DNA from 4 places in the Insulibacter thermoxylanivorax genome. Region 3 is predicted to be linked to each of the others. Evidence: riboswitches for the same ligand, from Rfam matches in the RefSeq annotation. Region 3 holds a riboswitch; each other region holds the start of a gene.
The links. A riboswitch is a leader RNA that binds a small molecule or an ion and turns the genes downstream of it on or off. The one in region 3 is predicted to bind thiamine pyrophosphate.
Positions count from the first base shown of each region.

Region 1: another riboswitch for thiamine pyrophosphate. It lies ahead of thiC (phosphomethylpyrimidine synthase ThiC); the one in region 3 lies ahead of PRECH8_RS06380 (ECF transporter S component).
Region 2: another riboswitch for thiamine pyrophosphate. It lies ahead of tenA (thiaminase II); the one in region 3 lies ahead of PRECH8_RS06380 (ECF transporter S component).
Region 4: another riboswitch for thiamine pyrophosphate. It lies ahead of PRECH8_RS04135 (ThiF family adenylyltransferase); the one in region 3 lies ahead of PRECH8_RS06380 (ECF transporter S component).

Region 1 is NZ_BMAQ01000027.1:2,558-6,077, reverse strand. Features, by position in the region: partial or broken gene PRECH8_RS10230 (hypothetical protein) at 1-317, shown strand, start outside; gene thiC (phosphomethylpyrimidine synthase ThiC) at 652-2,373, opposite strand; TPP riboswitch at 2,525-2,639, opposite strand; gene PRECH8_RS14790 (hypothetical protein) at 2,787-2,855, opposite strand; gene PRECH8_RS10215 (LacI family DNA-binding transcriptional regulator) at 2,846-2,989, opposite strand; gene PRECH8_RS10210 (recombinase family protein) at 3,362-3,520, opposite strand, start outside.
Region 2 is NZ_BMAQ01000004.1:46,211-55,110, reverse strand. Features, by position in the region: gene nagA (N-acetylglucosamine-6-phosphate deacetylase) at 1-692, shown strand, start outside; gene PRECH8_RS02695 (MarR family winged helix-turn-helix transcriptional regulator) at 855-1,370, shown strand; gene PRECH8_RS02690 (ABC transporter ATP-binding protein) at 1,370-3,106, shown strand; gene PRECH8_RS02685 (ABC transporter ATP-binding protein) at 3,148-5,058, shown strand; gene tenA (thiaminase II) at 5,219-5,884, opposite strand; TPP riboswitch at 6,062-6,165, opposite strand; gene PRECH8_RS02675 (L-rhamnose mutarotase) at 6,361-6,684, shown strand; gene PRECH8_RS02670 (SdpI family protein) at 6,804-7,454, opposite strand; gene PRECH8_RS02665 (autorepressor SdpR family transcription factor) at 7,454-7,738, opposite strand; gene PRECH8_RS02660 (M14 family metallopeptidase) at 8,252-8,900, shown strand, end outside.
Region 3 is NZ_BMAQ01000009.1:69,918-78,817, forward strand. Features, by position in the region: gene ctaD (cytochrome c oxidase subunit I) at 1-39, opposite strand, end outside; gene coxB (cytochrome c oxidase subunit II) at 114-1,097, opposite strand; TPP riboswitch at 1,665-1,769, shown strand; gene PRECH8_RS06380 (ECF transporter S component) at 1,982-2,563, shown strand; gene PRECH8_RS06385 (ABC transporter ATP-binding protein) at 2,566-4,098, shown strand; gene PRECH8_RS06390 (energy-coupling factor transporter transmembrane component T family protein) at 4,095-4,886, shown strand; gene PRECH8_RS06395 (ectoine synthase) at 4,993-5,376, opposite strand; gene ectB (diaminobutyrate--2-oxoglutarate transaminase) at 5,373-6,662, opposite strand; gene ectA (diaminobutyrate acetyltransferase) at 6,682-7,233, opposite strand; gene PRECH8_RS06410 (Crp/Fnr family transcriptional regulator) at 7,617-8,330, shown strand; gene PRECH8_RS06415 (hypothetical protein) at 8,551-8,691, opposite strand; gene PRECH8_RS06420 (ABC transporter permease) at 8,766-8,900, opposite strand, start outside.
Region 4 is NZ_BMAQ01000005.1:234,551-243,450, reverse strand. Features, by position in the region: gene thiS (sulfur carrier protein ThiS) at 1-129, opposite strand, end outside; gene thiE (thiamine phosphate synthase) at 126-761, opposite strand; gene PRECH8_RS04135 (ThiF family adenylyltransferase) at 881-1,945, opposite strand; TPP riboswitch at 2,060-2,168, opposite strand; gene PRECH8_RS04130 (SDR family oxidoreductase) at 2,328-3,149, opposite strand; gene PRECH8_RS04125 (glycoside hydrolase family 88/105 protein) at 3,236-4,318, opposite strand; gene PRECH8_RS04120 (carbohydrate ABC transporter permease) at 4,349-5,218, opposite strand; gene PRECH8_RS04115 (ABC transporter permease) at 5,240-6,190, opposite strand; gene PRECH8_RS04110 (extracellular solute-binding protein) at 6,268-7,836, opposite strand; gene PRECH8_RS04105 (extracellular solute-binding protein) at 8,036-8,900, opposite strand, start outside.

The DNA of each region.
Region 1 (3,520 bases), on a different contig from region 3:
ATTTTCAAAAGCGAAGAAAGCTGACAACGCCACTAAAAATCATTGATTCGAGTACGTTGCCACTGAGTTTGACGAACCACAAATGGGCAGAGTTCCGAAAAACAAAATCGGACGTGAAGCTTCACTTGCGTCTTGTATTCATGGAAAAAGGACTTTCTTATCCCGACAAGGCCGTACTGACAAACGCAATCGAACATGATCGTGGTCAATTAGAGGTATTCATTGATGATCAGGAATGCCTGTACGTGTTCAATCGTGGATACTTAGATTATGAGCGATTTGACCGTATGACGGATGTGTTTTCGTTTTTCGCTAATTTTCCAGAAAAATAAAATCTGAAATTTCAAAACTTATTTATGCGACGCTAGTGATGAAATATATATAAAAAACTTAAAAGAAATGACAAAAGCAAAAATAAAAAGGCTAATTCATTACCCGATTTCCACCTGCAAAACGGGAGATGAATTAGCTATATATTTGACAATCCCCTTAATAATATAAAATCTCTATATAATGGCATTTGACACATTTACGCATAAACGGTGTCTCAAAAAATGAATGCTGGCAATTTTTTGAATATAGGCAATTTGCTGTTCCAATTTAAGAATTTTCTCCTTCAATTCGGCAATTTCCTTTTGCAATTCTTGAACATCATCGATAGAGAGAGATGCCATTTTCGACAAACTCCTTCGCTTTTTGTTTCATCCCTTCTTCCCTCACCGTTTTTTGCAGCTCATGTGAAATTTTCATCGAGCAAAACTTCGGCCCGCACATCGAACAAAAGTGCGCGACTTTCGCCCCTTCCGCCGGCAATGTTTCATCATGATATTCCCGAGCTCGATCTGGATCAAGCGAAAGGTTGAACTGATCGTTCCAACGAAACTCAAAGCGCGCTTTTGATAACGCGTCATCCCGCCGTTGCGCTCCCGGGTGCCCTTTTGCTAAATCGGCCGCGTGTGCTGCGATTTTATAAGCGATCACTCCTTCGCGCACATCATCTTTATTCGGCAGCCCTAAATGCTCTTTTGGCGTCACGTAACAAAGCATCGCCGTTCCGTACGCGCCAATGATCGCCGCTCCGATCGCGGATGTAATGTGGTCATATCCCGGCGCGATATCGGTCGTAAGCGGTCCTAATGTGTAAAACGGCGCACCTTTGCAAATTTCGATTTGCTTATCGACATTTTCCTTAATTTTATGCATCGGCACATGCCCTGGTCCTTCAATCATCACTTGCACATCATGCTTCCAAGCGATTTCTGTTAATTCTCCGAGCGTCTCCAATTCAGCAAACTGCGCTCCGTCATTCGCATCGGCAATCGAGCCTGGGCGCAGCCCGTCTCCAAGCGATACTGCAATATCGTACGTTTTCAAAATCTCGCATATTTCTTCAAAATGCGTGTATAAGAAGTTTTCTTCATGATGGGCTAAACACCATTGCGCCATAATCGAGCCGCCGCGCGAAACAATGCCAGTCGTTCGGTTTACCGTCATCGGTATGTAACGAAGCAGCACCCCCGCGTGAATCGTAAAATAGTCCACCCCTTGTTCCGCTTGTTCGATGAGCGTATCACGGTAAATTTCCCACGTTAAGTCTTCAACGACGCCGTTCACTTTTTCAAGCGCTTGATAAATCGGAACCGTCCCGACAGGCACAGGGGAATTGCGAATAATATATTCTCGTGTCGCATGAATGTGTTTTCCCGTTGATAAGTCCATAATCGTGTCTGCTCCCCAGCGCACCGCCCAAAGCATTTTTTCGACTTCTTCTTCAATGGATGATGTGACTGCAGAATTGCCAATATTCGCATTAATTTTTACATGAAAACGACTCCCAATAATCATCGGTTCACTTTCCGGATGGTTAATATTCGAAGGAATAATCGCTCTGCCTGCGGCAACTTCTTGACGCACGATTTCCGGATCTATATTTTCGCGAATCGCAACAAATTCCATCTCCGGCGTAATAATCCCTCTTTTTGCGTAATGCATTTGTGTTACAGTTTTTCCTTTTTTTGCTCGAAGCGGCTTTCTCTCGAAAGGCAGAGTAATCTCTGATTGCTTCTCATTACGGAATCCGTTATCTTCCGGTTTCACTGGACGCCCCTCGTATTCTTCAACGTCGCCCCTTTCTAAAATCCAACGTTTTCTTAGCGGCGGCAATCCTTTTTGAATGTCCGGCTGAAGATCAGGATCGGTGTAAGGACCGCTTGTGTCATACACACGAACTGGTTCATTTTCGATGATTCCTGTTTCTGTCTTTGTTGGACTTAACGTAATTTCTCTCATCGGAACACGAATATCCGGTCTTGAACCTTCGACATACACCTTTTTACTCGCAGGAAATTGCATGAAAGATTTGATGTTTTGCATGTAACTCCTCTCCCTTAAAATAATGATTTAGGATCTGAAGTTACACCAAAACGCGGGGCGGAGATAGGAGAATATATGCGGAAATAAAAATCGGGTTCTCTAAGAGAACCCGATGGAACGCAAATAGCGAAACGTACGCAACAAACGCATACACTCCCGCTATCTACTTCCCTACGCTGGTATAACCCAGATCAGGTTCAAAGGGTCAAAGAACTTAAGCGCGTTCTTTTCTCAGTCCAAGCTATTGGACTCCCCTAGTAGATAAGCGACAAACTTATTTAGTTTTTCCTTAATATTAACATACTTATAAAGCAAAGTAAATACGCTTCCTTATACGGTGAACCGTTTTAACATTGTTTGTATATTTTCTGCCATTTTGCTTAACGATGATGCCGATGAAACAATTTCCTCCATCATCTTGTTTGGTCAATCACCAATTCCTCTACAAGATTCTTTAAATATTCCAACCGCTCTACATCCACTCGAACCGTCGAACTTGCAAGACGCGTTCACGCGTCTCCTGCCTGATCCCCTCCGATTTGTTGTTTATAATCCTGGATACGGTGGTGACGGATACCCCTGATTTTTTAGCGATATCCTTAATCGTAACCTTCATGGCAAGCGGCACCCCTCCTTTAACGTCAACAATAAAAAGGATGTTTGATTTGGGATGTGAAACCGTTTTAGGAAAACGTTTTAGTAAAACGGTTTAGTAAAGCGTTTTCATGGTCTTATTTAAAGAGACAGGGTTCATCCCTGTCAACGCGTAAATATTGGAAATCAAGAATACATACAATCGATATCGATTCAACCGATACAAAGAAAATGTGCACAATACCTCGAATAACTCGCGGATCGCAGACGCTGTTGTTGTATCGCCAGCCAGGGTTCCACCTCCGGAAAATCCCCCACATGTTGCCGAATTTTTAAGGATGTTGCGGCTTGTGGTGCATTTTATCCACATTGTAGACCTTGAATCGGCCTTGCGTCAGATCGCCCGTATAATGCGTTTTTTCAGAATGATCCCCGCCGCCGACTCATGCCAGATGCTGCCTTCGTTCTTCACTCCGAGAACCTGACGCGGAGTCAGTACGCCTTGCTCTGTCAGGTAGTTTTCAATCTTCTGACAGTCCCAATTTTTGTTGAG
Region 2 (8,900 bases), on a different contig from region 3:
ATCGATACATACGATTATCCGAAGGGCGAATACGCCTGATCACCATAGCGCCGGAGAGACCGCAGGCCTTGGAGCTGATCCGCTATGCTGCGGAACAGGGCATCACGGTCTCGCTTGGCCATACCGATGCAACATGGGCGATCATGCAGGAGGCGGTTCGGCAGGGTGCTTCCCATGTGACGCATCTGTTCAACGGGATGCGGCCGCTGCATCACCGCGAACCGGGTGCGGCGGGGGCTGCTCTGATGCTGGATGAACTGACGGTGGAGCTGATCTGCGACGGACATCATGTGCATCCCGATCTCATCCGCTTCGTTCATCGTGTGAAGCCGCAGGGCAAGATCGTGCTGATCACCGATGCGATGGAAGCCGCCGGACTTCCCGACGGCGAGGAATATCAATTAGGCGGTCTTGCCTGCTTCAAACGGGATGGGCAGGTGCGGCTCAAGTCGCGCGGGGATCTGGCTGGCAGCTGTTTGACGATGGATGCTGCCCTGCGCAATGCGCTGCGGTTCACGGGCGGTACGCTGGCGGAGATTCTGCCGATGCTGACGATTAATCCGGCGCGGCAGGCCGGCATCGCCGCTTCCAAAGGCTCCATCGCACCCGGCAAGGACGCAGACTTGACGGTGCTCGATGATGACTTCCAAGTCAGAGCAACTTATGTTAAAGGGAAACGGGTATATGGTTGATAACCGCAAGAAGCAGCTTCAGCACGGTCGATGTTCCCATCGATCGTGCTGTTCTTATGTTCATGCCGCCGCGCTTAGTATTGACAGACATATGAATTGACAGGGCGTAATTATCGGCAATATAATTAGATAGCCTAAATAATTAAATTGTAAGCATAAGGGATGAAAGGATCAAACATGGTGGATGAGAATATGGAGAGCAAACAATCTCCAACAGCGAAACAGCTGATGGAAGCATTTATGATGATGGTCCGCACATTTCGCGACGATCCCAGCGGCATACCGGGCTGCAAGCGAAGTCATGTCATGCTGCTGTATTGTTTGAAGCAGGCTTCAGAAGCGGAAGCATTGGGACTAAGAATATCCGATATCAGCAAGAGGTTAAAGGTCACGTCACCAACGGTTACCCAGTGGGTGAATGAATTGGAAGCCGGAGGTCTTGTTGTTCGCAAGGGCGACGGAGAGGATCGCCGAGTCGTTCGCGTGCAGTTAAGCGACAAGGGGGAACAAGTGCTGATGAAAGTCAAGGACGTCTGGCTCCAAACCTTCAACGGCTTGGTCGAATACCTCGGTGAGCAGGAGAGCCAATCACTGGCGGCATCGTTGGTAAAGGCGTTGTCTTATATGCAGCAACATCGTGATCGCTTGAAACAAACCTCGTTAGGCGGTGACATGTAATGCTCAGATTGGCCAGATTCATGAAACCCTATCGCGGCATGATCGCTCTGGTGCTGATACTCGTATTTGCACAAGTACTCACTGAGTTGTATCTGCCCGCCTTGATGGCGGATATCGTCGATATCGGAGTGCTGCACGGGGATACGGGGTTCATCCTCCGCATGGGGGGATTGATGCTCCTCATCGCCGCGCTTGGCATGGGATGCACGATCGCTTCCAGCTATTTTTCAGCCAAGGCTGCTTCCGGTTACGGAAGGGATCTGCGAAACAAACTGTTCAGCCATGTAAGCAGCTTCTCGCAGCAGGAATATGACCGGATCGGCACTTCGTCGCTGATCACCCGCACGACGAATGATATCAACCAGATCCAGCATGTCTTCATCATGATGATGCGGATGATGGTAGTGGCGCCGATGATGTGTATCGGCGGCATCATCATGGCGCTGGCTACCGATCGCACCCTTGCACTGGTGATCGTTGCTTCGCTGCCGATCCTGGCAGCAGCCATCCTGATCATCGGCCGGAAGGGGATGCCCCTGTTCAAAGCGCTGCAGAAGAAACTGGATCGGCTGAACCTCGTTCAACGCGAAGGTTTGACGGGGATCCGAGTGATCCGCGCGTTCAATCGCGACCGGTATGAGCAGCAGCGCTTCCAGGAGGCGAACGCGGATCTGACGAAGACGGCGCTGCGTGTAAACCGCATCATGGCGGCGATGATGCCGGTGATGATGCTGACGATCAACTTCTCCATCGTGGCAATCATCTGGTTCGGCGGCATCCGGATCGATAACGGGCATATGCTGGTCGGCGATCTTATGGCGTTCATCCAATACGCGATGATGATCCTGTTCTCCTTGATCATGGTATCCGTTATCTTCGTCATCCTGCCAAGGGCAGCAGTCTCCGCACAGCGGATCAATGAGGTGCTGGAGATAACTCCGGCGATTCGTGACGATCATGCGCAGCAAGGTTTAGATGAACCGCACACAGGCCGCGGAATCGTCGAGTTTCGGAATGTCACTTTCCGCTATCCCGGCGCCGAGGCGCCCGTGTTGGAGAACATCTCCTTCACCGCTGGACCGGGCGAGGTAACGGCGATCATCGGCGGAACGGGGGCGGGCAAGTCCACCCTCATTAACCTGATCCCTAGGTTCTTCGATGTGGAGAGCGGGACCGTGCTTGTGGACGGCGTCGATGTTCGGCAGATGCCGCAGGCGGTTCTCAGGCAGAAGATCGGCTTCGTCCCGCAGAGGGCAGTGCTGTTCTCCGGCACGATCGCCGACAATATCCGTTATGGGAAGGAAGATGCAACGGAGGAGGAACTGCGTAAGGCAGCAGAGACCGCGCAGGCGCTGGAATTTATCCATGAGATGGAGAAGGGCTTCGAGACGATGATCGCGCAGGGCGGCAGCAATGTCTCCGGCGGTCAGAAACAGCGGCTGGCGATTGCAAGGGCGCTTGTTCGCAGGCCGCAGATCTATGTGTTCGATGACAGCTTCTCTGCTCTGGATTATAAGACGGATGCGAAGTTACGGGCTGCGCTCCGCGAAGAGACAAAGGATGCAACGGTGATCATCGTTGCCCAGCGCGTCAGTACGATCATCGATGCCGATCGGATCATCGTGCTCGATCAGGGCCGCATCGTCGGCATGGGCAGGCATGAACAACTGCTGCAGACCTGTGATGTCTATCGCGAGATCGTGGCATCGCAGTTGTCGGAGGAGGAGAGCGCATGAAGGATCGCAAAACACACCAAGGCCGGCAAACGACCGACGTCATGCCTAACCAAGAAGGAACAGATCAAGCTAAGCGGCAGAGAGGGGGACCGGGACCGATGGGCGGGCATCCGGGTCCGCGCATCGGCATGCCTGTAGAACGAGCGAAGGACTTTAAGGGCACCTTGCGCAGGCTGTTGACCTATCTGCGGCCGCATAAGGTGCAGCTCATCGCGGTCTTCCTCATGGCGGTGCTCAGCACGCTGTTCACCATCCTATCGCCGAAGATCATGGGTCTTGCGACGACTTCGCTCTTCGAAGGAGTGAAAGCCCGGTTCGGCGGAGCAGAAGAGGCGTGGATTGACTTTGGTTATCTGGCGAAGATTCTGATGATCTTGATCGCCCTGTATGTGTTGAGCTCTATTTTTGCTTATCTGCAGCAGTACCTCATGGCCGGAATCACGCAACGGACCGTCTATGAGATGCGGCAACAGGTCAACCAGAAGCTGTCCCGTCTGCCGCTTCGGTACTTCGATTCGCGAACGCATGGCGAGACGCTGAGCCGGATCACCAATGACGTCGACAATATCAGCAATACCTTGCAGCAAAGCGTGACGCAGTTGATCACTTCCCTGATCACGATCATCGGGGTCGTCATCATGATGCTGGTGATCAGCCCGTGGCTGACGCTGGTCTGCCTGCTTACGCTGCCGCTCAGCGCCGTGGTGACGATGGTGATCGCGAAGCGGTCCCAGGGGTACTTCATGGGACAGCAGCGATCCTTGGGCGAGCTGAACGGTCATGTGGAGGAGATGTATGCCGGGCAGCAGATCATCAAGGTATTCGGCCGGGAGCAGAGATCCATCGAGCGCTTTGATGAAATCAACGAGCAGTTGTATGAATACGGTTGGAAAGCCCAGTTCATCTCCGGGATCATCATGCCTCTGATGGGTTTCATCGGGAATATCAGCTATGTCTTGATCAGCGTCGTCGGCGGACTGCAGGTGTTCTGGGGCAGGATCGCCATCGGCGATGTTCAGGCTTTCATCCAATATGCCCGCCAATTCTCCCAGCCGATTACTCAGGCTGCAAATATCGCCAACGTCATCCAATCGGCGATCGCTTCGGCGGAACGGGTCTTTGAGCTGCTGGATGAGGAAGAGGAGCAAGCTGCGGATGCTGCTGCCGGCAGGAAGACTTCGATCCTTGATAAGAATGCCGTGAAAGGGGCGGTTTCCTTCCAGAACGTGCGCTTTGGTTACAAGCCGGACGACGTGCTGATGGAGGATCTGAGCTTCGATGTGCAGCCGGGTCAGACCATAGCCATCGTAGGGCCTACAGGAGCGGGCAAGACGACGATCGTCAACCTGCTGATGCGGTTCTACGATGTCAGCGGCGGTCGGATCACGATCGACGGAAGGGATATTCGCGAGTATGACCGAGGTTCGTATCGCAGCGTGTTCGGCATGGTGCTGCAGGATACCTGGCTGTTCAACGGCACCATTCGCGATAATATCGCCTACGGCCGCGAAGGGGCAAGCGAGGAAGAGGTGATCCAGGCAGCAGTCGCCGCCCATGCGGACCATTTCATCCGCACGCTGCCGGACGGCTACGATACGGTGCTGAATGAAGAGGCCTCGAATATCTCACAGGGGCAGAAGCAGCTGCTCACGATTGCCAGAGCGATCCTCGCTGATCCGCGCATCCTGATCCTGGACGAAGCGACGAGCAGCGTCGATACGCGGACGGAGATCTATATCCAGCGGGCGATGGAGACTCTGATGAAAGGACGCACCAGCTTCGTCATCGCACACCGGTTGTCGACGATCCGCAGCGCCGATCGAATCCTCGTCATGAACAAAGGGCGGATCATCGAGCAGGGCACCCACGACGAACTGCTTCAGCAAGGCGGCTTCTATGCCGAGCTGTATAACAGTCAATTCACGGCGAAGTCCCAGCGGCAGGCGATATAAGAACTAAAACGATATAAGGATAGACGACTGAACGGTAACGGACGTTCTGCACCCGGACATGAAGAAAGCTGCATCTTCGCAAGAAGATGCAGCTTTCCTTGTCTGCGTACAGCTAAGTGTTAGAACAGGTTAAGTATAAGGGCTGTATAAGGGCTGATGGTTAGACAGGCCACTCTTCTAAGCGGTAAGCCATGTCGAAGAAATTGTATTCCATCTTGCAGCTGGTGAGGAAGAGATCGCGCATGCGCTCTCTCGCTGCTTCCGATGTTTCTGCCGCTAACTGATCAAGCCGGGCAAAGTACCTGTCGATGGCGCCGCTCGTATCATTGCCGTAGATCATGATCCAATCATAGAAAGGATGGGACGGATCGGGATTGATCTCGCGTACCAGCCTGCGCCCGATCTCATCATATACCCATGGACAGGGCAGGGTGGCGGCGATGATATCGGCGACGGTTCCCGTCGCGGCTGCGGCGAGCATATGACTGACATAGTGGTGGGCCGAAGGCGTAAGCGGGAAGCCTTGCAGATCGGCATAATCCACCCCCGCTACTCTGCATAGATTCTCATGGGCACGCCCTTCATCATACAAGACATAGGCGATGCTCTTATGGAACATCTCCATATCCTCGCGATTATCGCTCTTCGCGATGGCCATGCCGCGCGCTTGGATCATCGCATTCAGATAAGCATGATCCTGTTTGACATAGTGAATCAGCTGCTCCGCGCAGAGATCTCCACGCGCGATTCCCTGCACGAAGGGATGCTGATAAGTCACCTCCAAGATCTCCTGGGCATCCTGCTTCAGTTGTTCGCTGAAACTCATCACACCATTCCTCCTATCAGTTTATTAACCAATAGAAAAAGCCGCTCCTATGGAGCGACTTGACAGCGGGCAGACGAGATGAAGCGATGATGCAGAGATACAAGACCATCTCCCAAAGGTGCACAGGGATCCAGATCATTGGCTTTCATCAGCTGGACCCTGCAGCACGCATTAAGCCCTAAGTCAGCTCCACTTCCCTACGCTGGTACTAACCAGATCAGGTTCAAAGGGATCAAGGATAGCTCCTTGTCTCAGCCGTAACGGCACCCCTAGCGGAACGCTTCTTCTTCGGTTACCTGTATTGTAGATGATTGGGGGGGGGTTAGTAAAGGGTTGAGCTGGGATATAGCGGAATCGGGCTGAGAAGATTCATGTCCGAAGCCGGTTACTTTGTTCTATAATAGGGAATGTAAGCGGTTTAATTAAGAGGATTCAGCAAGATGCTGAGCGAGATCTGGCAGAGGGAGGAAACAGGGATGAACAAGAGCAACAAATTCGCATGGACTTGGAAAGTGAAGCCGGAATACTTAGACGAGTATGTGGAGATGCATCTCAATCCATGGCCGGAGGTCTTGGAAGAACACAGCAAGGCCGGGATTCGCAATTATTCGATCTTCCAGAACGGCAATCAGTTCTTCTATGTTTTCGAATGCGATGATGTCGAGGCTGCCTTCGCGTACATCGCGCAAAGCAAGGCGTGCCGGCGCTGGGACGCCATCACCTCTAAGATGGTGGAGGGTTCCTTCGACCACAGCAAGGGGACGCCGACGCCGCTGCGTGAAGTGTTCTATCTGAAGTAATTCATGCGGTCATTCATATGCCTGGCAGGAGCTAAAGCATCGCAGGCCTGGGAGACGTTACGTCCGTCGACCAGGCCTGCCGCGCACTGGATAGGTGGGCAGATCTGCCAGAAGCAATCCTAAGCCGATCCATTGCTGGAACCGTACTTCCTAAAGAAGAGATAAGAGATGATGATCGGCACGGCTAGATTGACGGCGAGCACTGCGAAGAATACGATCATCTTCCAGGTTGTCGGCAGAAAGGCGCTGAGGATCATGATGAGCCCGCCGAAGAACATCAATCGTCCGCCGATTAAATTGCTTCGCCGCCACACGTCTTCGTTGGCCAATGTCCACGGTGTCCGCAAACCGAAGGAGTAGTTGTGCCTGAAACGGGGCAGCAGGTTGCCGACGAAGACGAAGAGTGAGCCCGCGATGATCGGTGCCAACGCTGCGATGTTGATCTCTGCGCCCATGCCGCTGAGAATCGTCACGCCGTGTACGACCAGCAGGATGAGCAGCGTGATAACGTTAATGGCGTCGATATCGCGAAGGTTTTTCTGCAGACTGGCGCGCTTCGGATCGATGATCGGCGCCAGCTTCATCAGCAGGAAGACACCTAACATCACCGCCGGCATCAGGAATAAGGCGACAGGTTTGGAGGCATAGCGGTCAGCTTCGCCGTGGATGTTCCAGTGGATGGGCATCTGATCGGGCAGACGGTCATAAGCAAGCAGGCTGATGATCAAAGCGGCGGCGATGAGGCCGAGCGGCAGGATCATTTTTTTCATCATGCATCATTCCCTTCCGTAGAGGTAGACTGAAGCGAAAGGATCCATTTGATCACATCTTGGAATACCGTCGTATTCAGCGAATACACGATATGCTGTCCTTGACGTTCGTCGGTGATGAGTCCGGCTTGTTTTAGCATGTTCAAATGATTGGATATGCTCGGCTTGGTCATCGTAAAATGCTCCGCGATCTCGCCGGCGGTCCTGTCCCGCTCCTTCAAGAGATCCAAGATCTTGCGCCGCGTGGGATCGGACAGCGCTTTAAAGGTATCGTTCAAAGACATGGCGCGGCCCTCGCTTTCTGCGTGATGTTTCCAACCCCTGTCATCTTCGAGACAATTTATATAATTAGATAATTAGACAATAATCTAAATATCTAATTAAAGAGTAACAGATCGATACGATGCTTGTCAATGTTTTAGATGAAGTTCTTACATGCAGTTAAGACCTTGCGTCATCTGCGTCATAATCGTGATCTGCCGTTTGGAGGACGGCTGGATCCAAGCGGTATTTGACCTCGGCAGCGGATGAATGCGGCTCAGTTTCACAGCAATCCTCCTCTATGGCAATATGAACATCAAACTGCGACCATTCTTTAACCGGAAGCTCTACAAAAATATCATGAAAATCCCTTTTGTATCCAGGGAACTTTGGTAATATTCTAGTATGAATCTGGAAATGAAACAACACATCAGCATGCGAAGAGACCAATTCCTAGGCACACCGCCCAGCATCCGTCCATAAGATATGGCAGGGCATTACAATGCGTTCATAACCTTATGGAGGTGCTGGCGACTGTGAAAGTAAGCGTGAGAGAACAGGATTCGCTGTGGAGATACAGCCAATTGTTCCAGGTGCCGCTGCCGCTGATCATCGATTCCAATCCGGGGATTGATCCCGATCGGTTGATGATCGGTCAGACCATCGACATTCCGGGTTATATCATCTCGGAATATACGATAGCTCCAGGGGACACCCTCTGGCTCCTTTCCGTCAGGCATCAGATCCCGCTGGATGCGATCATGCTTCTCAATCCCAGTGTGGATGCCGACTCGCTGATGATCGGCCGGACGATCCGCCTGCCGGTCAGAGTCACATGGCCGATCGTACAAGGTGAGAGACCGTATCCTTATGCCGTTCTGATGGAGGAATTAAATCAGCTGCACGAGATCTATCCCTTCATGCGTATGAACACAATCGGTTCATCTGTCATGGGCAAGCCGATACCCGAACTGCAGATCGGTCGCGGGGATAAGCGGGTGCATATGAACGGCTCCTTCCATGCCAATGAGTGGATTACAACGGCAGTGATCATGCGGTTCGTGAACGATTATCTGCTTGCTTTGACGAATCGTCAGGCGATCCGCGGGTTGGTGATGGAACCCTATTATTCCAGCGCCATGCTGTCCATCGTGCCGATGGTCAATCCCGACGGGGTGGATCTTG
Region 3 (8,900 bases):
ACCGATCTTCTTATGATCGACGGTTGTGATCCAGTCCATGATTCCCGAATAGCGTTTCTTACGTCCAAGTGCTTGTGCATGAGCCACCGATACATACCTCCTTCGTCACTGGATTAATGCAAGCTCTGCAAGTATTTGACGATCTCATCGATCTCTTCCCTTGTCAGAACATCTTTGAATCCCGGCATCAAGACGCCTGGTTTCACATCTTCCGGAGTTTCGATCCATTTCACCAGGTTCTCCGCATCATTTTCCAACCAGCCCGCAATGAACATGCGATCGGCAAAACCATTCAGGTTAGGGCCCATGGAAGGCATGCCCGGATCGATTGCATGGCAGCTCAAGCACTTGGCTTCGAAGAGTTCTGCCCCAAGTTCCGTCTCTACCGTCACTTCAGCCGGAGTTAACATTTTCTGCACCCAGGCATCATATTCCGGTTGCTCCAAGGCGATGACCTTGAAGTCCATCAAAGCATGACCTTGCCCGCAAAGCTCTGCGCATTTTCCTTTATATGTACCCGGATAGCTCGCCTCTAAAGCAAGATAGTTCACGTTCCTTCCGCCGACGTTGGTATCTTTCTTCCCGCCAAGCTCCGGCACCCAGAAGGAGTGCTGCACATCCGTCGAGGACAATTCGAAGACAACCTTCTTGCCGACAGGGATATAGACTTCCTGAGCGGTTACGATCCCCTCTTCCGGATAGGTGAACTCCCACCAGAACTGCTTAGCGACGACTTGGATCACCATATCGCCTTCCGTCGCTTTCGCTTCTTGCTCCAGGTTGAATGTCAGTGCAACGGTTGGAACCGCCATGATAAAGAGCAGCACGATCGGGATGATCGTCCATGTCGCCTCAAGCTTGTGGCTTCCTTCGATCTGCTCAGGGATCTCATCTCCCGGCTTCCTGCGGTAACGGATGATCACCCAGAAGAACAAGACGAAGACCACGACCAATACCAAAGTCATAACACCCAAAGACAGCAGGATCAAATCCAGCTGCTTCTCAGCAACAGGTCCTTTAGGATCCAATGCTCCTTCTACGCTGCATCCCGTCAGCAGCAGCATCATCATGGCCGTCAACGGGATTAGACGTTTCATCCAACGCTTCACCATTCATCAACCTCTTTTCCGCATTAATGACATAATTGCTCAGGATGGACGACGAACGATGCAGTTCGTCAAAACAGACAAATAACTGCCTTTGAAGGCAGTTTTCCCCTAATGCGTTGCAACCCCTATCATCATTGAACATGGCTAACAAGCTTAATCACCGGGTATCAATATGTACTTCGTACAGCCTTGGATTCCCAATCGATGAGCTTGCTACGAAACCGCAGCCCGACGAAAGCGGAACGAAATCTCCCTTAATTCCTCTTTCTCTCTTGAAAGGGCTCACTCGCCCATAATCACTAATAATATAACTTTGCCCCTTCTAATTTGTCAATGTTCGTACACATCTTTCACAAAATGTTCGCAAAGATAGTGACTGCTATCATTTTAACATCATTAACAATTGACTTAGATTGTCTTTATTGTATATTTTCCACCCATTTAGCCATTTGCATGCGGATGTCATTGATTTTTGTTTCATTAATCTTGTATTGCAGAGCATAGCGGGCAGTATAGAAATATGTTGACAACTCGCTTGTAAATGTTAATATGAAAATGAAACACTGGGGGAGCTGAGAAGCTGAGATTGGACGGCGCCGTCCTAAACCCTTTGAACCTGAACTGGGTAATACCAGCGAAGGGAAGTGGACATATGAGAATGATCTAGGCTTTGCAGATCTGCTTACAGATCTGATCAACCGCACGGATGTCGAGCAGATCCTGCAGCGCCTGGCTTTTCTATGTATTCCGCTCCCTGCTTGGGCAGCGGTTTTTTTGTGCCGCATGCCTTGGTTCACCTGGAACCGGCTCAGTGATTTCCGGTGTTGATCACAATTTCAAAGGAGTGGAATCCATTGAGTCAAACAGTACAAATATCTAGAAAATTGCGTCTTGCTGACATTCTTGTGACAATTGTCATTGCAATTGTTTTTGGAGTTGTCTATAAGTTGTGGTCTCCTGTCTACTATGCCGTTAAACCGTTTGGCTTGCAATTGGATCAGCTGGTATACGGCATGTATTTCATCGCTTCCACGGTTGCCTATCTCATCGTGCGCAAACCGGGTGTTGCCTTGCTGGCAGAAGTGGGAGCGGCCTCCGCTGAGTTCGTAACAGGTTCCGAATGGGGACTCACTGTACTCATGTCCGGCGTCCTGCAAGGCCTGTTCGCTGAACTGGTATTCGCCGCCTTCCGCTACCGCAAGTTTACGCTGGGCGTGACCTGCCTTGCAGCGATCGCCGCATCGATCGCTTCCTTCATCATGGACCTCTACTTCAGCTACATCGATGATCTTGCGCTGTGGAACCTGACGGTGTTGATCACGGCTCGAACGGTCGGATCGATCATCATCGCCGGCGGATTCGCTTATTACTTGGTCAAGGCACTCGAGCTTACAGGGGTCACTAATCTCGTCCGTCCTGTGTCTCAGTCGGACTATGATGCACTGGAGCGATAACGATGATCGCTGCACAGGTAACCAATCTTCGGTTAAAGTTCCCGGGACGGGATGAACTCCAGTTCCGGGATCTGTCTCTGACCATTCACCAAGGCGAGAAAGTCCTGCTCCTGGGTCCGAGCGGATGCGGCAAGTCAACACTGCTGCAAGTGCTGACAGGTCTCATCCCGGGCTCGCTGGAAGTCCCGGTAAAGGCGGATGAGATCACGATTCCCGAGCGCTGGGGCTTTGTCTTCCAAGATCCGGATACACAGTTCTGTATGCCCTATGTCGATGAAGAGATCGCCTTTGTCCTGGAGAACTTGCAAGTGCCGCACGAACAGATGCCCGATATGATCGATGCCTATCTGCAGCTCGTCGGGCTTCATCTGACGGACCGGCACACGCCGATCCAGTCACTCTCGCAGGGCATGAAGCAGCGCCTGGCGATTGCCAGCGTACTTGCCCTGCAGCCGGATGTGCTGCTGCTCGATGAACCAACCGCCCTGCTCGATCCGGAAGGCACCGAGCAGGTGTGGCGGACGATCAAGAACATCAGCCGCGGCAAAACACTGATCATCGTTGAGCATAAGATCGATCAGATCCTCGATCTCATCGACCGCATCGTGCTCTTCAACGACCGGGGACAGATCATCGCCGACGGTCCGCGGGATGAGATCTTCGAACAATATCGATCAGCCTTCCTCGAATACGGCATCTGGTATCCCGGCGTCTGGGAAGATTATATGGCCCAAGCGGACAGGGTCCATACCGCAGCAAGGCAGGCACAGACGACGAAGGATGGCCGGGAAGATGCCGAGCCGAAGATCGAGCTCCAAAGATTCCAAGCCTATCGCGGCAGAAGGTGTGTAACGGAAGTGAATGCGGCACAGCTCCATGCCGGCGAGTGGGTGACGATCGTCGGGCATAACGGAGCAGGCAAGAGCACGCTGCTCCTTGCGCTCATGCAGTTAGTTAAGACGAAGGGCTGTTACAAGCTCATGGGCCGCCCTGCCGATGAGATCCGCAATCTGGCCGATCATCTCGCCTTCGTGTTCCAGAATCCGGAATTCCAATTCGTCACCAACCGAACTTGGGATGAGATCGCTTATACTCTTCGGCAGAGCGGGGAAAGTGAAGAAGCAATCGCTCCCAAGGTGGAACAGCTGCTGGAACAGTTCGATCTCACCGCTCATCAGGAGCAGCATCCTTATCAGTTGTCCATGGGACAGAAGCGCAGGCTGAGTGTGGCCTCAGCGGTGGTGAAGGAGCAGCCGATCCTCTTGCTCGATGAACCAACCTTCGGCCAGGATGCCCGCAACACCTTCGCCATCCTGGACATATTGGAATCCTGGCGCCTTGCCGGCAGTACGATCCTCATGGTCACCCATGATCTTCAGATCGTCCGCCATTACGCCACTCAGGTATGGCATGTGCAGGACGGCCGGGCGGAGATCTACAGAGATCCAGCAGAATATCTACAACAGATCGCTGATGAAGGGGCGGATGATCCATCACAACATAGCAGTTCCCAAGGGGCGGTGACGAACGGATGAATTTTCCGCATCGCAAGACATGGCTGCATCGGATCAATCCGAGTCTGAAGTTGATCGTCTTCGTGCTCCTCTTCATCATCATCGTGATGATTCACAACATTAATATCATGATCAATCTGACGATCGCCAATCTTTTGATCCTATTCTTGTTCTCCGGCCATCCCCTGCGCCGGTTGCTGCTCTACTCCTCCCCCTTCCTGTTCATCTTCGTCTCTTCCGCAGCGGCGATGATGTTCTTCGGACAAGGGGAGACGACTTGGGTGAAGTGGGGATTGCTGCATATCACAGAGGAAAGTTTCTATCGCGGCCTGCATATCGGCTTTCGTGCACTGAACTTCGCAGCAGTTGGGCTCCTCTTCGCATTGACCACAAGTCCGGTGAAATTATTCTATTCCCTGATGCAGCAGCTCAAACTCCCGCCCAAGTTCTCATACAGCTTCATGGCCGGCATCCGTCTGATCCCGATCATGTTCGAGGAGTTCCAGACGCTGCGCCACGCAGCGAAGGTGCGGGGCGGTCTGGAAGGACGCGGCTTAAGGAGTCTCTATAAGAAGATTCGCTTCTACACGGTTCCCCTGCTCGCCCAGAGCATCCGCAGGGCCCAGCGAATCGCGGTAGCGATGGAAGCGAAGCGTTTTGGAATGGAATCCAAGAGAACCTACTATTATATAATCAGTTATTCATGGTACGATCTGTTGTATCTCATCCTGCTGGCTGCAGCCGTATCCTTCGCTTATTCCGCAGGACTCGGCATGCCCTACTTCGACATCACCGATGTACGGGCATAGATATAGAAGGTCTTATTCTCGATCCGCACAGGCCCTGAGCCCGCCGGATCAGAATAAGACCTTCTAAAGTATTCCAGAACTTTATTCCGAAGATGACTGCTGGCTGCTATTCAAGAAGCGGATAGACCCCGTGTTCATCATGAACTTCATTGCCAACCAGCGGGGGATTGAATACACACACCATTCTCATCTCCTTCGCAGCACGCAGCAGGTGTTTCTCATGACCATTCAGCGCATAGAGCGTGCCCGGTCGGATCGGGTAGACTTGCTGATGGTCCAGATCTTCGATCTCGCCTTCCCCCGATATGCAATACACTGCCTCCAGATGATGGGCATACCAGATATAGGTTTCCGTCCCTTCTTTAATGATCGTATCGTGCAAGGAGAATCCCATGCCATCCCGGCGAAGCAGCAATCTCCTGGCATTCCAAGTCTCAGTATCGATGTCATCCTGCGTGCCGATTACCTCATCTAGATGTTTCACGATCACATTAGTCCCCTCCTTACCTCAGCAACGGATTGCATGAGAATCTTAAGGCCTGCACGAAGTCCTGATTCATCGATGATGAGCGGCGGCATCACCTTCACAACCTCATCCTTAGGTCCGGAAGTTTCCATAATCAATCCTCTGCGGAAGGCCGCTGCACTTACTTCACCAGCTGCTCCCTCTCTATGGAAAGCGATGCCTTGCAGCATCCCTCTGCCGCGAACTTCCGGTTTCAATTCGGGACAAGCCTCGGCCAATTCGTTCAAGGATGCACGGATCAGTTCCGCCTTGCGCTCCAATTCCCGGCTGAACGCTTCGTCTTTCCAATAGTTCAGCGCCTCCGTGGCAGCCAGGAAACTGATGTTATTGCCGCGAAAGGTGCCGTTGTGTTCACCGGGCTGCCAAGTATCCAGTTCCGGCTTGAGCAGGGTCATCGCCATGGGCAATCCGAAGCCTCCCAGGGATTTGGACAAGCAGATGATATCCGGCTCCAACCCGGCATGCTCAAAGCTGAAGAAAGTTCCCGTACGTCCGCAGCCCGCTTGGATATCATCGACGATGAGCAAGATGTCCCGCTCACGGCAGATCTTCTCAATCTTCTGCAGCCACTCCGTGCTCGCAGCATGCAGTCCTCCCTCTCCCTGGACGGTTTCCAGGATCACCGCAGCAGGCAGATCTACCCCGCTGCCTTGATCATCCAAATAACGTTCCAACACCTCTGCTGTATCGATCCCCTCGCCCAAGAAATGTTCATAGGGCATAAATAAGGCGTCGGATAACGGCACCGCTGCCCCCTTTCGTTTAAACTTATTTCCAGTCAAGGCCAATGAACCTAAAGTCATGCCGTGGAAGGCGTTGGTAAAGCAGATGATCGTGCTGCGTCCCGTGGCTTTGCGCGCCGTCTTCAAAGCACTTTCTACTGCATTGGTGCCGGTGGGACCGGGAAACAGCAGTTTATAGTCATACCCGCGCGGTCTCAATATGATCTGATCAAATGCTTTCAGGAACGATTCTTTGGCCGCAGTCATCATATCCAAACTATGGGTGATTCCGTCATTTTGGATATATTGAATGATCTTGTTCTTCATTTCAGGGTTGTTATGTCCATAATTCAGCGCACCAGCACCGGCGAAGAAATCGATATATTCCTTGCCTTGGTGATCGTATAATTTATATCCATTAGCACGGGTAAATACCGCAGTAAAATGGCGGCAATAACTGCGCACTTCAGACTCTAACTCATCGAAGATTGCGGTGTTCGGCTGGTCCAACACCTTGGTATGTGTCATGGGAATTTGTCCTCCTCATTTAGTTTGACCTTGTATAGATCTGATTGGCACTTCCTATCCTTAACGGTCCTATCCGATATAATCTCTCATCCTCATGTTCCTCTGGGAAATCCTCCCGCTCATAACCCTTCAACTCTTGAACGCAAGCCCCCAGACGTTCGGCCAAGCGTCCAAACAGCCGCCTGGATGCCTGATTAGAAGGGGCAATCGTGGCCTCGATATAGCGCACTTCCCGGCATGCGCTGCGGGCTAACAGGGCGTCCAGCATCGCTGTCCCCACACCCAGGCCGCGGCAGTCTTCTCTAACTGCGATCTGCCATACGAACAGCGTGTCCCGTCTGTTCAGCAAGACCAAACCGGAGACGAAGCCGACTACCTCTCCCTTCTCGTCACGGGCTATTACACAGGTGTCCGAGTTGAAGTCACACAGCATGATATAACAGTAAGCAGAATTCAAGTCTAAACTGCCGGCCTGGCGAACGAAACGCCAGACCTCTGCACCGTCTTCTAACGACGGTTGATGGTAAGTAATCCGCATCGAACTTGCGTCTGCACGAACAGCCGTCCCCATCACATCCTCTCTTCATTCCCAGGGAGACCGGTCAATCCCACTTCCTTCCTTATGGTATCATTCCTCCCAGCTCAGCTCATCCTTTATATCCTTCGATATTTCATGCCCTGACTGCCGCTGCAAGGGTGAAGGAGGATTAACCCGGTCATCCATATTTATCCTGAAAGATCCTCGCTGCTCCTCCAAGATGCTCCGGAATCGATGTTTAAATGATCAAAACCATAGCTTAATCCAGCATCTGCTTGAGTAAAACCCTTTCAATTTTGACATTTTGATGACGGTTGTGATTTTTTTCACATATAATGTGACATATATCACACTTGCGCCAAAGGTCGTATGCTATACTTTGCTTAAATCAAGCTCCTAGCAAGGAGGAATACACGATGAGCTTACTAATAGATAACCAAGAGACTCGTGCCAACTTCTGCATTTCGCCTGAAAATATGAAGCGTCTTCAGGAGATCATGATTGATCAGAAAGTGACGAAGGATTCTCCATTGTTCTGGGAACACGATGCTGCAGACAAAGTGTATTATATAAAGAAGGGCAAGATCAAAGTTACGAAAAACTCCAACGACGGCAAAGTCTTCATCTTATACGTCTTTCGCGAAGGGGATTTCGTTGGACAGCTGGACCCCTATAGCGATTCGACCCAGCAGTTTAACGGGATCGCCATCGAAGACAGCGTCGTCGGCGTGATTCATAAGCAGGATCTAGAGACGCTGCTCTGGCAATACAGCGATCTCGCCATCGATTTTATGAAGTGGATGGGACTCGTATCGCGCATCACCCAGACGAAGTTCCGCGACTTGATCATGTACGGCAAGCAGGGTGCATTGTGCTCAACCCTCATCCGTCTCGCTAACTCCTACGGTGTAGAGACACCTGAAGGGATTCTGATCAAACAGAAGCTGACCAATACCGATCTGGCTGATTATATCGGCGCTGCTCGTGAAAGTGTCAGCAGAATGCTGAGCGCCCTGAAGAAGGAGAACGCCGTAGATATGAAAGACGGCTATCTGCTCCTGAAGGATATCGATTACCTGAAGGACATCTGCCATTGCGAAACCTGCCCGAAGGAAATCTGTCGGATCTAACGCTGCCCGAGACGACAAAGATCAATCAGGAAATACTGGTTGACCTGATAATACGAATGATTGTTGATTCAAGGTGCGACGAAGCAGGACTGGCGTGTGAGACGATAGATTTTGTTGATTCAGCTGTGTTGAGGCAGTAACGGCGCGTGAGACGATAGTTATTGTCGACTCAGCCGCGATGAGACCTGGAACTGTGCGCGAACCGACAGATTCTGTCGGCTCAGCTGCCTCCAAACAGCACGACATACTTGAGACGACAGTTCCTGTTGACTCCGCCGCGTCGATACCAGAACTGCTCGCGAATCGACAGTTCCTGTCGGCTCAGCGATTGGCTGATGCCATCCACTCCGCGAGACGACATATATTATCGTCTCAGCACTATCCAAAAATAAGTAAGGGCCCTTGACGGGCCCTTTTTTATGTGCTTGCAGCAGATTATGAACGCGAGCGGATCTCCTGCCTCATGAAGATATAATACGACACGCCGAAGCAGATCAAGGTTGCGGCGATCATCGCGGTGAGCTGCGGCCAGCACACGAGCAAGCTCTGTACGAAGCTGAGCGGAGTATC
Region 4 (8,900 bases), on a different contig from region 3:
CTGCTTCTCAACGATCTGTCCGTCGATCTCCACGACGATCAACTTGTTATCGAGACCGAGCTCCTTCACCATGCTCTCCACAGTGCCGGCTTGAACCTCTCGGAGCTCACCGTTCACCGTTAATCTCACTGCTTATCCCCTCCCGTGTATGCTTCGATCTTACGGATAAAGGCCCGGCAGGTCTCCGCTGGATCCGGGCTTCCGACGATCTCGCTCACTGCACAGATGCGCCTTGCACCTGCCGCCAGCACGTCGTCCACGTTGTGCAGCTTGATGCCGCCGATCGCCACATAGGGGATCTTGATCTCCCGCTCCACCTGTTTGATGTACTCCGTCGTCACCGGCTTGGCATGTTCCTTGGTCTTGGTCGGGAAGATCGGGCCAACCCCGATATAATCCGCCCCCTCCGCCTCCGCCGCCCGCGCTTCCTCGATGCGGTGGGTGGAGATGCCGATGATCCGCTTGCCCATGAGCTTACGGGCTTCGCTGAGCGGCAGATCATCCTGCCCCAGATGCACGCCGTCCGCCTCGCAGGCCAAGGCGATGTCGATATGATCATTCACGATGAAGGTGACGTTGTACCGAGCTGTGAGCTCGCGCAGGGCATAAGCCTTCTCCAGGATCTCCCGCTTCGTCCCCTTCTTGTCCCGCAGCTGGACGATGTCGGCGCCGCCCTTGATCGCTTCCTCCATCACCTCCAACATACTGCGGCCGGGATGGTATTCCTCGCCGGTGATCGCATACAAGCGAAACTCCCGCATTCCCATTCCTCCTCTCTTGTTCACAGGTCCTTGCTGACACTTCCAGTCCTGCAATCCGACCTCTGCTATCTGATCCCTGCATGCCCATGTGCATCTCAGACTCATCGCTGCGCCTTAACTCACATTCCGATATAACGAGCATACAGCGTTCTCGCCCGCGCCGGTTCGCTCGTCCCTTGCACGAGTACACGCCCGTCGGGGAACAGGGTTAACCGTTCTCCTTCCGGCAGCTGCACCCGCATCAGGTAGGGATTCGCTGTCACCTTGCCGACGCGGCTCAGCCGCTCCTGCCAAACCTTAAGGTCCAAAGCTTGGCCGCCGGTGATCTGCACGGAATCACGGCCGCACATCGTTGTCACCTCTGCAGCCCGGCGAAGATCGAGCGCCGGATATTCCCCCTTGGCGCAGGTCGGGCAAGACTTGCTGGGCGCAGGAAACTTCAGCTCATAGAAGCGATTGTGCCAGACATCGAAGGTGAAGAGACTCCTGCGCACGGCATCCAGATTGCCCGTTAAGATCTTCAGCGCCTCTGCCGACTGATAGGAAGCAACGATATCGACGACGGGGGACAGCACGCCCACGGTATCGCAGGTTTCGCCGCCGGCGCTTCCGTCCTCCGGCAGCAAACAGCGAAAACAAGGCGTCCGCCCCGGTATGAAGGCCGCTGACATGCCGCGCGAGCTGACCACTCCGCCGTAAACATACGGGATCTTCGCACGGAAGGCGTAGTCGTTCATCAGGTACCTCGTCTGAAAATTATCCGTGCCGTCAAGGATGAGATCGACATCGGCGGCCAGCTCTTCGATATTCCGCGCCGTCACATCGGTGATCACCGGTTCGATGGTTACGCTTGAGTTGATCCGCACGAGCTTCCTGGCAGCCGCTTCCGCCTTCGGCAGGGCTTCACGCGCATCCTCCTCATCGAACAGCATCTGCCGCTGGAGATTGCTGAACTCCACATAGTCGCGGTCCGTGATGCGAACGAACCCCGTTCCCGCACGCACGAGATGGTTGGCTAAAACCGTGCCGAGGGCCCCCATGCCGACGATCAGCACGCGGCTTTGCGCAAGGCGCTCCTGACCCGCACGGCCGATCGGGGCGAATAAAATCTGCCGCGAATAGCGTTCTTCAACCGCTTCTTCCTGCTTGCGATGCTGCTGCAGATGATCCTCCTGCAAGCTCAACCCATCCCCTCCTTCCCTAGTCATCTCCATCATTGCCGTCTGCAGAGCATGGGGGTAAGATGGTACATGCCATCAAAAAAGCCGCTCCAACTAGGAGCGGCGCGACAGCAGACTTCAAGTCGAGCACCACTTTCCTACGCTGGCATCACCCAGATCAGGTTATAAGGGTATCAGGAGCACTATCCTTCTCTCAGCCGTTCTAACGGCTCCCCTAGTGGTTGAACCCATATGCAGTTGTTCCTATTCCTAACATACCCGCTATTGTGAGAATTGTCAACGCTGTCCCATATATCAAGCTGGCTGCCATGATCAAGTGTCGAAAAATTGACAAAAAAGGAAACCTTTGAACGACAAACGGCGGTCCAAAGGTTTCCTCTATCCATTACAACAATGACTCCGCACCATCGATATAGACTTCCGTCCCCGTGATATGGCTGGAATCCTCCGAAGCCAGGAACAACACGAGATCTGCCACCTGCTCCGGCTTGCCCGGACCGTGTTCTAAGGGCTGGCTGCCTTCCGGATACTTCACCGGGATCTGGATCTCCTTGACTTCCGGAGACTGGAAGGTATTCTCATCGATATTCGTCTCGATCGCTCCCGGGCAGATGACATTCACCCGGATGCGGTACCGGGCCAGCTCCAGGGCGGCCATCTTTGCAAAGGCAACCTGCCCCGCTTTGGAACTGCTGTAGGCGCTCATCCCAAAACTGTGGAATTTGCGGCTGCCGTTAATCGAGCTTGTGATGATGATGCTGCCCCCGTTCTCTTTCATGTGAGGGATCGCATACTTGACGACGAGGAAGGTTCCCTTGAGATTCGTGTTCAGCGTCTGATCCCAGTCCTCCGGCGTCAGCTCTTCGATCGGTGCGATGCGGCCGTTGATGCCCGCATTGGCGAAGACGATATCGATCTTCCCCCAGGTATCGAGCACAGCTTCCACCCCGAGGGCCACGCGGTCCGGATCCGAGATATCCACGTCCGCAGCGATCGCCTCGCCGCCGACAGCCACGATCTCGGAGGCGGCCTCTTCCGTGCGCTCATCCTTTAGATCCATAAGGCAGATCTTGGCGCCGTGCTCCGCTAATTTCTTCGCAGCAGCTCTGCCGATGCCGGAACCGGCGCCGGTGATGATCGCTACTTTGCCCTCCAGCTTCTTCTCAGACGTCTGTGCCGGCTTGTTCATCGTCATCGTGTGATTCATCATCGGTGCACCTCCGTTAGTAATCATGTATCGACATGACGGTACCCACGTTAGCATGCCCGATCTGAATCACGATCAACCGCTTCCTAAGCATTCAGGTCATGCATGGCAACACATGCCATGACGAAGGCGCCGACACCGTGCAGATCGTTCTCGCTGGTCGGACGGGTGACATAATTGGTGTAATCCCCCGCCGAGGTGCCGATGCAGATATCCGGCATGACGAAGCGTCCCTCATCATCGGTCCGCATGCGGTTCGTCAAGCCTTCATATCCCCTTTCCGCGACGCGGCGGAATTCATCGCCGACAATGCCCTGCTTCACGGCCCGTGCGATCGCGTAGACGAAGAGCGCCGAACACGACGTTTCGAGCCAATTGTCGCTGTGATCTCCCTTATCCACGACCTGATACCACAGGCCGCTTCTCTCATCTTGATAACGAACCAATGCCGTGAGGAAATCCCTTTGAACCTGGATCAACTCTGCGCGCCCTGCATGATCCTCCGGCAGCAGATCGATGAACTGGGACAGCGCCAGGCCGTACCAGCCGAGGGAACGGCCCCAGAACTCCGGCGAGCAGCCGGTCTCAGGATCCGCCCAAGGCATGCGCCGGCTCTCATCCCAAGCATGATAGAGCAGTCCGGTCCTTTCATCCTTCATGTGTTTCCTCATCAGCTTCTCTTGGTGCAGCACCATGTCTCTCAGCTGCACCTCGCCGTATTGATTGGCGTACTTCAGGGCGAACACGCCGCCCATGTACAGGCCGTCAAGCCACATATTATAAGGGTATTTATCTTTATGCCAGAAGCCTCCCTCAGAAGTTCGATTCAGCGTGTCAAATAAGCTTCTGAGCTTTGCAGCCGCAATCCGGTAACGCTGATCGGATGATGATGCATCCAGTCGGAAGAGCAGGAGCCCCGCTTGGATCGCATCCAATTCATCCCTGGCAAAATACAGATTCCCATTCTCATCAACTAATGCATCCACATATTCCCTGATATACGTATCGTAACGTTCCTCCAGCACGGTTTCCCACAACATCTCCATCCCGCATAAGAAGACTCCCTGATGGTAATGCCATCGATGGGCCGGCGGAAGTTCAGGGGCTCGGTAGCGAGCCATCATGCTGTCGCATGCGAATATTGCCCATTCAATCGGTGTCCTCTGCATCCGGCATTCCTCCCGCATAGATTATCTCTCTTAACCCTTGATAGAACCAAGCAATGCACCTTTTGCAAAGTGCTTCTGCAAGAACGGATAGACGAGCATAATCGGAATCGTAGCGACGATGATAACCGCCATCTTCACCGCTTGGTCAGGCGGCGGAACATCTTCATTCGTCGAGCCGTCCAAGCCGCTCGCCAGAACAACGATCTGTCTGAGCCATACTTGAATCGGCCATTTCTCACTGCTGTCGATATAGAGAATCGCACTCAAGTACGTATTCCAATACGTAACCGCGTAGAAGAGAGAGATCGTAGCCAGCGCCGGCAGCGACAGGGGCAGCACGATCCTAAATAGGATGCCGAAGTCATTGCAGCCGTCGATCTTCGCCGATTCTTCCAGTCCATCGGGGATGTTCTGGAAGAAGTTCCTCAAGATGATCATATTGAAGGCATTGATCGTGCTGGGGATGATCAGCGCTGCATATTTGTTGATCAAGCCCAGTTCCTTCACGATCAAGAAGGTCGGGATCATCCCGCCTTGGAACAGCATCGTGAAGACCACGAGGAACATCAGTATCCGGCGGCCGTCAAGGTCCCTTCTCGCAAGGCCGTAAGCCGTCAAAGAAGTGAAGAACATGCTGAACAATGTACCGATCAAAGTCACGCCAATCGAGATCAGCATCGCCCGCGTAATCGTATTCGTCGAGAAGACGAACTTGTAGGCATCTAGACTCCACACTTCCGGGATGATGATGAAGGGTTTTGCGGCCAGTTCGGCATTCGTTGTAAAGGAGCCTGCCAATACATGAAGGAATGGCACTAAGCACAGCAATGCGATGACCGACAGCAGAAAATAGTTGATGATCGAGAAGATTCTACCTTGCAGCGATCTGTCTTCTACCATTTCTCTTTCCTCCTTCGTGTATTAGTAGACGCCCTCTTCGCCAAACTTCCTGGCCAGCTTGTTGGCGATCATCACCATGATGAGACCGACAAAGGATTTGAAGAAACCGATGGCTGTACTATAGCTGTACTGTCCTTGCTTGAGAGCAGCGGTATAGACGTACGTATCGATGATCTCGGCAACATTGCGGTTCATCGAATTGAGCAGCAGGTAGACGTGTTCGAAGCCAAGCTCCAGGATATCCCCGATCTTCAGGATCAAGAGGGTGACGATCACGCCGCGAATCGACGGCAGCGTGATATGCCACATCTGGCGGAACCTTCCGGCACCGTCCATCCGCGCCGCTTCGTAGAGCTCCGGATCAACAGCGGCAATCGCCGCGAGATAGATGATCGTCCCCCAGCCGGCTTCGCGCCAGATCACTTGGATGATATACATCGGCCGGAACCATTCGGGGCTGAGCAGGAAATTGATCTTCTCATGTCCGAAGTGAACCAGCAGCTGGTTGATGATCCCGCCGTCCATCGTCAGCATGACGTAGCTGATCGAGACGATGATGACCCACGACATGAAGTGCGGGATATAGATGAGCGTCTGCACGGTGCGTTTAAAAGCAGAGATGCGAATCTCATTTAACATCAGAGAGAGGATGATCGGAATTGGGAAATAGATGAACAGATTCAGGCCGAACAACACTAAGGTGTTCTTCAAGATCATGAGGAATTCCGGTTCTGTAAACAGCCTCTCGAAATGCTTCAAACCCACCCATTCGCTGTATATGAATCCTTTGTAAGGTTTAAAGTCTTGGAAAGAGATGATCAAGCCGAACATCGGCAAGTATTTGAAGATGATGAAATACAGCATGCCTGGCAAGATCATCAAATACAGCAGCTTGTTGCGTTTCATCCGCCGCCATACTTCACTCTGCGGCCTGGGAATGGTCTGTTGCGGTTGGACCGAAGCTTGCTGCATACCCGTTCTTCCTTTCTGTATAAAGTTCATTTAATGGGAAGGGCTGTTGAGCGATTCAACAGCCCTCTCCCAGCATGTTATCTTGCTGCTCGATAAGCCTCGTTATATTCGTCGATGATGTCCTGTCCGCCGCGGCTCAACCACTGATCGATCGCTGCCTGGAAGCCATCAAGGTCGATCTGCTCGTAGATGTATTGATAAGTGGCATTCTTGATGATCTCGTCGAGCTCCAACCCTTTCTCCGCATAAGTCTTGGAGTCCAGAGGAGCGGTCGGGTCATGGATGGCATATTTCTCGTTCTCCAAGATGAGCTTCTCAGCATGGATTCTCGCTTCCAGCTCATGATAAGCTTCCATCATGCCGTTGGTTTCCGGTTCACCGATGACACTGTCCTTATATCCCTTGACATCGCGGTTGATCAGATCGCTGTCCTCAACAGGTCTGGCTTTGCCGTCAACCACGGTGTAGTGAACGCCTTCGATACCCCAGTACATGAGGTTCGCAACCTCCGGCGTCATCATCTTGTCGAAGAACGCCAGGATCTGTCTCAGCTGATCCTCATCCTTGATCGAGCTCTTCGGGAACAGAACGACATTGTTATAACCCGGGATCGCCCAAGTCGAGATATTGCCGTTCGGACCTTCGATCAGCGCATGCGTCCACAGGACCGCATTCGGATCGTTCTTCTCAAGATCTCTCTGCAAGCTGTTGACGTCCTGAAGCGACCCGACATAGACACCGTATCTGCCGCTGGTCAGCAGGTTGACTTGGTCTGTCTTACTCGTCGCAGCGAAGTCTTGGTTCATATAACCCGCGCTGCGGATCTTGCGGAAGAAGTCCATAACCTCGATATATTCATCGAACATGAACTTCGGCAACAGCTGCCCATCCTTCTCACCCCAGTTCGTCGGCACGCCGAACCAGGAAGCCACCGTGTCAAAGGCACCGTAGACGAGGTCGTTGCGGTCCGTCAGACCGAAGGTGTTGTCCACGCCGTCATTGTCGGGATCGTCTTCCGTGAACGCCCGCAGCATCTCGAAGAATTCGTCGACATTCTTCGGCGCATCCAAGCCGAGCCGATCTGCCCAGTCCTTGCGGTAGATCATTCCTTGCCGTGCCAGCGGACGGCCGATATACAGGGAATACAGCTTGCCGTCAACCATCGTGTTCTTGAGAACTTGTTCCTTCAGTTTGCTCAAGTTCTCAAACTCGGGGAGGTATGGTCCGATCTCCCAGAACTGCCCGTCGCGGATCGCTTCCCTCATCTGGATGAAGGTCGCCTGGTTCTTCATGTAGACGACTTCCGGGAAGGAACCCGTTGCGAAGGAAGAGCTCAGTTTCTCCTCATAGGTATCCGCCGGGAAGAAGTTATACGTCAGCTTCGTATTCGTCAATTTCTCCAGCTCTTTCTTAATCACATCCGTCGGCTGGTCTGCGGTATTAAGCGGCAGCATGATGGTGAATTCTGTCGGCGGCTCCGGTTTAGGATCCGCTCCCTGATTGTTCGAGCCTTGCTGCTGATTCCCCCCTTGCGTATTCGTTGGAGCTGCGTTGTTGCTGCTTCCTCCTGAGCAAGCGGCTAGCACGAAGCTCAGCACCATGAGCAGGCTCAATAGGAGTGTGAGACTTCTCTTCGTCTTCGTCATACAGCTTGACCTCCATTTCGAAAAAATGTAATTAATGATTCACTTCAAACTTACAATCAATCCGACATTACGTATACAATCATTTGCTCACAAATCGCATCACCAAGCCTCATGCTGCTTAGGTTTATGAGAAAATGATTATCTTCCGTGAACATGATAAAAAGCAATAAAAAAGCACCCGGTCACGGGTGCTCAACATTTACTTATGAGAATAGGAATGCATATATTCTTGTCGAATCTGGTCGCCGCCGTTTCTGCGCCATCGTTCGACTTCTGCTTGGAATCCTTCCACATCAAGATTCCCCAAGATATAGTTGTAAGTTGCATCGGTGATGATCTTGTACAACTCGCTTCCTTTCTCGTCATAGGTAGCGGATTCGAGGGAGGCCGTGGGATCTTCCACCAGGAAGTTCTCATTGTCCGCGCTGAGCTGCTCCGCAAGTTCCGTCAGCGGTTCTGAGTTCTGCACTTCCATGAGGTTAGGGTTGCTCAGATCCGCGATCATCAGCGCATGCAGCGCATTCACTTCAGAGACTCTAAAGGCATAGGTCTCCTGTGGCAGGTAGACCTTCCCCTCCTGCACGATGTGATGGCGGTGCTCGAAGCCGTATCGCATCAGATTGCTGACATCCGCATCCATCGAGCGGTCGAAGAAACGCAGCACTTCACGGAGTTCTTCTTCGTCATGGATCGCCTTCTTCGAGAACAGATACAGTCCGTTGTACTTCGGGATCGACCACACCCGCAGTCCTTCCGGACCATGGATGCGATTGACGAGGGTGAAGCGTGCCTCCGGATTCACCTTCATCGCTTCCTCGGCGAGCCGCTGCGCATCCAGCATGCTGCCGATATAGACGCCCGCTGCTCCGCGAATCAAGTGATCCCGCTGCACTTGTTTGCTGGTCACGGCAAAATCCTGATTGATCAATCCTTCTTTATATAACCTGCGCATAAAATCCATCGTATCGATATACGCTTGTGTCTCAAACTCAGCGACCAATTCGCCGTCGACAAAAGCCCAATTGTTCGGAGTGCCGAAATAGGAGCTCAGCGTCTTGAACGCA